2 regions of the Endobacterium panacihumi genome follow, and region 2 is predicted to be linked to the other one. Evidence: predicted binding sites of a transcription regulator. Region 2 holds the regulator's gene; the other holds the start of a gene.

Region 1 (4,201 bases), 360 kb from region 2:
GCTCTGTTCCATGTAGCCACGGAAACCTTCGGCACCCGGGCCTTCGGCCTGCAGAACGATGTCGTCGACAGCGTGCACGCCGCTGTCAGCGCTCTTCGGGATGATGCCCTGTACGAAGACGGCACCGGGCACGTCCTTGTACTGTTCGTTGGCAACATATTCCTTCTTTTCGTTCTGGATCGACGGTGCGAACGGACCATCGAGCTTCGGACGGAAGGTTTCGTAATGGTCCGGGCCGTTATTGGCGTTCAGGAACAGGCGGCGGGAAACGTCGACCTTATCCGGGAAACCATCGCCGTTCTTGTCTTCGTAGTTCGGGAAGCCGGCTTCGGCATAGGTGCCGACCTTTTCGCGCATCTCGGTGCCCGGCTTTTCGTCATCGACGGTGCCAATGATGGAAACGCCATGGGTGTGGTCGCCGGTGACGACGATCAGCGTGTCGGGGTTCTTGGCGGCGAATTCGCGGGCAACACCGATCGCCTGGTCGAATTCGATCGTGTCGACAACGGCGCGGTCCCAATCGAGCGGGTGGGACATCTTGTCGACATTGGCGGCTTCAACCATCAGGAAGAAACCTTCCGGGTTCTTCGACAGCGTGTCGAGAGCAACCTTGGTCATTTCGACGAGGCCCGGCTGTTCCGGGAATTTGCCGACCGTGCCCTTCTTCAGGAATTCGCGGTCGAGCGTGGTGTCGAGGTTGCCCGTGTGGAACAGGCCGAGGATCTTGCCGTCATTGGCGCCGGATGCCGTTTCCAGCTCGCCCTTGCTGGTTGCCAGCTTGTAACCGGCGTCCTGGAACAGTTTTACGAAATCCTTGTCGTCCTTGCGCTTCGAGCCGGCAGTCGACTGCGGCAGGAAGTAAGCGGAACCACCACCGAGAACGACTTCCGGCTTCAGATCGAACAGCATGCCGTTGATATCGGCCTTGTCACCGCGCTTGCGGGTGTGGGCAACGACGGCAGCAGGCGTTGCGTCCTGCAGTTCGGCCGTCGAAACGATACCGATCGACTTCTTGGTCTGGCGACGCAGCGCTTCGGCGATGTTTTCGACCTTCGGGTCATCCAGCGAAGCAGGCGTACGGTCAGCGTAAACGCCGATGGCGTTCACGGCGGTCTTGTGACCGGTCATGTAGGCCGACATGGTGTTGGCGCTATCGGTGGCAACGGCGTCGGTGGCGGAGGTGCCGATGAAGGCGACCGGCGGTACCTCATCCATGTTGAGGCGGCCATTGGCCTTACCCTCGCTCATGCCCTTGGACATGATGCGGGCAGCGGTGCGATGCGCAACCGAAAGACCGTCGGCGATCAGGAAGATGACGTTCTTGGCCTTGGCCTGCGACGGCGTGCCGTAGACATTCCAGGTGACGCTCTTGGTTTCCGAACCGGCCGAAACCTCGACCTTGTAGTCACCGGCATTGGCGATGGTGATGTCGCGCAGAATGACAGCAGAACCAAGAACCTTGTCCTTGTTCTTTTCTTCAGCGACGAATTCGACTTCCTTGCCGAGGGCGGCCTTGTAGTCCTGGCCGTTGACGGTGATCTTCACGTCTTCCGGCTTTACGACGGCATCGAACTCGACTTTGAAATCGAATGGCGAACCCGAAAGGATCGTGGCGCGATCGAGCGGGAAAACTTCGGCAGCCTGGGCGGCGCCGGCAAGAACGGTCGTAGCGACCAGAGCGGCAAGAATTTTGCGCATGGTGGAACCTCGCTGAGGAGTTGTGAAAGTGAAGGCGAGGTGGGTATATCGGCGGCAGATGACACTTACGTGACGTATGGCCGCAACGGATACCGATCAGAAAAATATCTGGAATAGCGCCCTTTAGAAACAAGGGGCTGAAAATGAAAAAGCCTGCCGCGGGAGGAGGTGCGGCAGGCTTTAAACTTGACCGACAACTGGGAGGAGGAGGATGTTGTCGATCCGTATCGGGCGACGCTGGGAGGAGGAGTGCGTCGCTTCGATGATTTGCTTATAGCCATGCATTAGTAGAAAGGGAAATCAATTTGTTGCAACGCAGCAATGCGTTTTGTGCAACCCTTCCCGAAATCCTGACTCCAAACGAGGCAAACCATTTAAAGATGGCAGGACTGTTCGCGTTTGCGGTATAGCGAGGAGAGTTTCGAAAGAGGATGTTCCATGGCCCAGATCCGTTACCACGAAGGCGACATTTCAGCCGCCGACGCCGTCCGCTACACCGGCGCGGTTGCGATCGATACGGAAACACTGGGACTGGTGCCGCGCCGTGACCGCCTCTGTGTCGTACAGCTTTCCCCCGGCGACGGCACGGCCGACGTGATCCGCATTGCCGCCGGCCAGAAAGAGGCGCCCAATCTGGTGGCGCTGCTGGCCGACCCGACACATGAAAAGATCTTTCATTACGGCCGATTCGACATTGCCGTGCTGTTTCACACGTTTGGGGTAACGACGGCGCCGGTCTTCTGCACCAAGATCGCCTCGCGACTGACGCGCACCTATACGGACCGGCACGGACTGAAGGACAATCTGCGCGAACTTCTGGAGGTCGACATTTCCAAGGCGCAGCAGCAGACGGACTGGGCCGCCGACGTGCTTTCGCAGGCGCAACTGGAATATGCCGCATCGGACGTGCTGCATCTGCACGCGCTGCGTGACAAGCAGGTGAACCGCCTCATCCGCGATAAGCGCATGGAACTGGCCGAAGCATGTTTCGCTTTCCTGCCGACACGCTCGAAGCTCGACCTTCTGGGCTGGGATGAAACCGATATCTTTGCCCATAGCTGACGCTGTTTCTTGCCATGGTTATTTAAGGGAGCGTTAAGCCTGCGCGCTTAGCCTTCCGGCAACCGTAGCGACGCGAGCGCAGGACAATGCTACTCCCGACACAGATCGCGGCCAGCACCGCCATCACCGACAGCATGCAGACGATACTCGACTCGATCGAGGAGCGGCGTCAGCAGGAGCAGGAAAAGAAAACGGGTCGCAAAGATGATCCGCTCCTGAAGGCACGCATCAGCGCCAGTTCTGAAGCCAAGCATGCGCAAGGCCGTATTGCCGAGGCGCTTTTCGGCATGAACAAGATCGATATCAACGAGTTGAAGATACAGCTGATGGATAAGCTCGGCGAAAAGCTGGGTATCAGCCGCGAGGACGGCACATCGAACTACGCCTATGGTCGCGCGATTGAAGATGCACTGAAATCCATCGGCACCGCGGGCATGGGCGACCTGGGCAAAGAACTGGGTCTGGACGAACTCGACATTTCCCTCACCGAACTCGTCAACGCCATCAAGTCGCCATGGGGCGAAGAAAACGAGCGGCTGGAAAAGGCGCTTGAGCGCCAGCACGGTGACGGCAGGACCACCGCCGACCAACGAGCAAAAATACTTCAACGTCTTGACGATGCCTCCGACCCGAAGACGCTGGAGGAACTGAAACTGGGGCCACAATACAGCGACCCCAGCCGCGTGGTGGATGAAGAAACCCGCGCCGAAGAACTTGAGGACATAAAGGCCAGGGAAGCCGCCGAGAAGCTCGATGACGTCAAGGATGTTCAGGACATCATGAAGAAGCGCCTTCGCGAAGACAGCGAGAGGAGCGACGGCGAACGAAATCCTGACAATATGGAAAGCAGCGATGACCTTCTGTTGCTGAGCCTGACGGCCGAAACGGAGATCGGCGAGCAGGCGGAGGACATATCGGTCAATGAGCGGGAAACATCGGAAGAGGCTGGAACCATCACCGACATTGCGACCAATGTTTCAGATGCTACCCATGAGGAAGATGTCGAGACGCTGGAAAAACTGACGATAGGCAAGGACGATACGGCTTCGGATGCACAAACGCTTTCGGCGCGGATGCTGGTGGACGATATCGGCCTCTATGACATCCTGAAACGCAGACATACGATGTAGTGTGCATTTCAGATGACCGGCGCATTAGCAAAACGTTAGGAATGTTTCGGGCATATTAAGCAGCATTATTCGGCATGAAAGACGCCATGAGGCGCCGCGGCCGCATCTGTTCAAGATCGCGGAAATTTTGACCGACGTCGCCGGCCTGTCCCATCAACTTGAGGATTGTCCTCCTTGACGTGAGCCGGCCATGCTGCCCCCTGTTCCTGCCACATCCGTCGCACTTCAAGCAAACCAGAGACAGGCTTCGCCTCCACGGGCAGAGACCGATGCGCCGGCTCAGGACATGACCGCAGCGCCAGTCGCCCTAT
Region 2 (4,201 bases):
GCCCGCGCATCCATGGTCTGGCCCGCAACAAGGCCGATCTCGATCAGATCGTCGAGGCCTCGCTTCAGCGCGCTGGCCTGTGGACGGAAGTCAAGGATCGCCTGCATGAAGGCGGCACGGGCTTGTCCGGTGGTCAGCAGCAGCGTCTGTGCATTGCCCGCGCGGTTGCCGTTTCGCCGGAAGTCATCCTGATGGACGAGCCCTGTTCGGCGCTTGACCCGATCGCAACCGCAAAGGTCGAGGAACTCATCCACGAGCTGCGCGCCAATTACACGATCGTCATCGTCACGCACTCCATGCAGCAGGCGGCCCGCGTGTCGCAGCGCACGGCCATGTTCCACCTCGGCCAGCTGGTCGAGGAAAACGACACCGACAAGATGTTCACCAATCCCGATGACCAGCGCACGCAGGATTACATCATGGGCCGTTTCGGCTGATCCGGGCTCTTTGCCCGCATCGCCCTGACTGCAGACATCAAGGATCAGAAAAATGGTTTCGACCCATATTCTTTCGGCCTACGACGAAGAACTGAAATATTTGAACCGCCGCATTTCCGAAATGGGCGGCCTCGCCGAGCAGATGTGCGGCGACGCGGTTCGCGCGCTCGTCAATTCGGATACGGCGCTGGCCCAGAAGATCATTTCGGATGACGTCATCCTCGATCACGCCGAGCGCGAAATCCAGGACAAGGCGATTGTCACCATCGCCAAGCGCCAGCCGGTTGCCGCCGACCTTCGCGAAATCATCGGCACGCTGCGCATCGCCGCCGACCTCGAGCGCGTCGGTGACCTTGGCAAGAACACCGCCAAGCGCGTTATCGCCGTGCAGGGCACAGGCGTGCCGCGCAAACTGGCCCGTGGCCTGGAGCATCTCTCCGAACTGGCGCTGGTGCAGCTCAAGGACGTTCTCGACGTGTTTGCCAGCCGCTCGGCTGAAAAGGCGGAAATCATCCGCCAGCGCGACGAGGAAATCGACGCGATGTACACGTCGCTGTTCCGCGAACTGCTGACCTACATGATGGAAGATCCGCGCAACATCACCTCGTGCACGCATCTTCTGTTCTGCGCCAAGAACATCGAGCGTATCGGCGACCACGCCACCAACATCGCCGAGACCATCTATTACATCAAGACCGGTGCCCAGCTCGAAGGCGAGCGTCCCAAGGACGATACGGCAAACACGGTTGGTGCGCTCGTCGACTGACGGGCGAAACGGAGCAGATAAGACATGCTACCCAAGATCGCGGTCGTTGAAGACGAAGAAGCACTGAGCGTGCTTCTTCGCTACAATCTCGAAGCCGAAGGATATGAGGTCGAAACCGTTTTGCGCGGTGACGAGGCCGAAATCCGACTTCAGGAACGCGTTCCTGACCTTCTCATCCTCGACTGGATGCTGCCGGGCGTGTCCGGCATCGAACTGTGCCGGCGGCTGCGCATGCGACCGGAGACCGAGCGTCTGCCGATCATCATGCTGACGGCGCGCGGCGAGGAAAGCGAACGTGTTCGCGGTCTGGCGACCGGCGCGGACGATTATGTCGTCAAGCCGTTTTCCACGCCGGAACTGATGGCCCGAGTCAAGGCGATGTTGCGCCGCGCCAAGCCGGAAGTTCTCTCCAGCGTGCTGAAATGCGGTGACATCGAACTGGATCGTGAGACCCATCGCGTTCACCGCAAGACCCGCGAAGTGCGTCTCGGCCCGACCGAGTTCCGCCTTCTGGAATTCCTGATGGTATCACCGGGTCGCGTTTTCTCGCGCTCGCAACTGCTGGATGGCGTCTGGGGCCATGATATCTATGTGGATGAGCGTACCGTCGACGTGCATGTCGGCCGTCTGCGCAAGGCTCTGAATTTTTCCAACATGCAGGATGTCATCCGCACCGTTCGTGGCGCGGGTTATTCGATGGAAGCCTGATCCGCTTCATCTGTGTTGAAATTGAAAAGGCCCGGATGTGTCATCGCATCCGGGCCTTTTGTCATTCTGCAGGTGCTTGCGCCTCGCGCCATTCCGGCAGGGGAAAGATCCGGTCATAGGCCATGTTGAAGACGAAGGCGTAGACCAGGTAGAAGGTCGCAAACGAGATATCCATCACCAGTGCCTGCCAGAGCGTGACGCCCAGATACCAGGCGATGAAGGGCAGGAGCACGATCAGCAGACCAAGCTCGAACAGCACCGTATGGGCAATACGCAGCGGCATCGTCTTCAGCGTGCTGCCGCGAAACTTCTGCATCAGGTGGTCGAAGCCGAGATTGTAGACGTAGTTCCATGCCGTTGCGACGGTGGCGGAAACGATGCCCACGACGCCGACATGTTCGACCGGAAGATGGAACACGAAGGATGCGAGCGGCGTGAAAAGCGCAAGCCCGATGACTTCAAAGCTGATGGCATGGCGAATACGGTCGCGCACTGTGCGCATGGTCAACCCCTTGGGTTTGCCGGGCCGTCCCGGTGTTTTATGCCCAATACGGGGGAGGTCGTCCTCGCGAACTCTAAATAGGTTTTCGAGCTGCCATAGGCAAGCCTTCAGGTGGCAAGGCTGCTATGCACTTAGGCAAATGCCGCATCTGAAGGCATGAAAAAAAGCGGGCCAGAAGCCCGCTTTTCAATCTCGTCCTCGTGTGTGTCGCGGCCTGATCAGGCGCGGGCAGCAGCCTTGTTGCGGCGCTCGTTGACCGGCTGGTAGGCCATGCGGCCGTGGTATTTGCAGTAAGGCGAATTGTCCGGGGATTCTGCGCCGCAGAAGTGGAAATCGTCCTTGAGGGGGTCGCCCATCGGCCACTTGCAGGTACGCTCGGTCAGTTCCGTCAGCGCCAGCTTGCGGTTGATCGGAACGACGATGTTGCCGGCCGGCTTGTAGACAGCGACTTCCTGCGTCTCGTCCATGTCCATCTCTTCGCGCACCATGGTGGCGCCGACCGGGCGCTGAACGGTACGGGTCTGAGGACGGGCCGCAAAATTGCTCTGCGGACGCGGCGCCGAAGACGCCACGCGCTTGGCCGGACGCGGTGCGGTGCTCGTGCTGCCGCCGGCTTTCGCGCGGCCGGGCAGGTTCAGGCGATGGACTTTGCCAATCACCGCGTTACGGCTTACGCCTCCAAGTTGCGCCGCGATCTGGCTGGCGCTCAGGCCTTCGGCCCATAATTTCGTCAGGCGCTCGACGCGCTCGTCAGTCCAGTTCATGCTATCTCTCCGCCGTGAGGTGCTGAACGTGGCTTGAATCGGTCACCGTTCCGGCGAATGAATCCGCCAGAAAATACTACATCTATACTTTTGGTGACTAAGTCCGCCGCATGCAGCCTAGTAATTGACGATTAACCTAGTGTGGGGCTGACTCCGTGGCAAGAGTCGGGCGAATCACTGCGAATCGATTTCCGTGTTTTCCCCAACTTGCTGGTCAAGCGAGTCATATATGTCACAGCTTGAAGGCGAGTAACGGTCGCGCGCAATAAAGCTCTTTTCAAGGCATTGAAAGCTGTTTTGTTGACAGCACACAGCGAAATGCCGATAGTGCCCGCGCCGCCTGTCCAGGCGGCATTTTTAATTTCGGCGACATGGGTCGCCATCTGGTTTTCACCAGTTTCAAGGAGTGAATGTCGCCATGGCTGAAGCCGCGCTTTTCGACACGTTTGCTAGGGCTCCGCTGCGCTTCGAGCGCGGCGAAGGCGTTTGGCTTGTGACGGAACGCGGCGAGCGATATCTCGATTTTGGCGCCGGCGTCGCAGTCACCTCCTGCGGCCATTCCAACCCGCATCTGGTCGAGGCTTTGAAGTCGCAGGCTGAGAAGGTCTGGCACCTCTCCAACCTTTACGAAATCCCGGAGCAGGAGCGGCTAGCCCGCCGGCTGACGGAAGCGACGTTCGCCGACAAGGTGTTCTTCACCAATTCGGGTGCGGAAGCGCTGGAATGCGCGATCAAGACGGCGCGCCGTTATCACTTCTCCAAGGGCAACCCGGAAAAATTCCATATCATCACCTTCGAAGGTGCCTTCCATGGCCGCACGATCGCAACGATCGCTGCCGGTGGCCAGGAAAAGTACATGGAAGGTTTTGGCCCCAAGGCGCAAGGGTTCGATCAGGTCCCGTTTGGTGATCTCGAAGCCCTCAATGCCGCCATCACCGAAAACACCGGCGCCCTGCTGATCGAGCCGATCCAGGGCGAGGGCGGCGTGCGCCCCGTGCCGAAGGAATTCATGCGCGAACTGCGC

The links. Region 2 encodes PhoB, which activates phosphate uptake and scavenging genes when phosphate is short. Its sites were predicted from a motif close to TGTCATNNANCTGTCAT; they were not measured.
Region 1: the regulator PhoB is predicted to act here: its motif matches at 1,757-1,773, upstream of ACRQ1B_RS11660 (alkaline phosphatase).

The regions. Positions count from the first base shown of each region.
Region 1 is NZ_JBOZRA010000001.1:2,336,940-2,341,140, forward strand. Features, by position in the region: gene ACRQ1B_RS11660 (alkaline phosphatase) at 1-1,698, opposite strand, end outside; gene ACRQ1B_RS11665 (ribonuclease D) at 2,137-2,760, shown strand; gene ACRQ1B_RS11670 (hypothetical protein) at 2,847-3,890, shown strand; gene ACRQ1B_RS11675 (hypothetical protein) at 4,177-4,201, shown strand, end outside.
Region 2 is NZ_JBOZRA010000001.1:1,981,261-1,985,461, reverse strand. Features, by position in the region: gene pstB (phosphate ABC transporter ATP-binding protein PstB) at 1-437, shown strand, start outside; gene phoU (phosphate signaling complex protein PhoU) at 490-1,203, shown strand; gene phoB (phosphate regulon transcriptional regulator PhoB) at 1,228-1,911, shown strand; gene ACRQ1B_RS09890 (PACE efflux transporter) at 1,973-2,413, opposite strand; gene ACRQ1B_RS09885 (GcrA family cell cycle regulator) at 2,632-3,177, opposite strand; gene ACRQ1B_RS09880 (hypothetical protein) at 3,309-3,560, opposite strand; gene ACRQ1B_RS09875 (aspartate aminotransferase family protein) at 3,596-4,201, shown strand, end outside.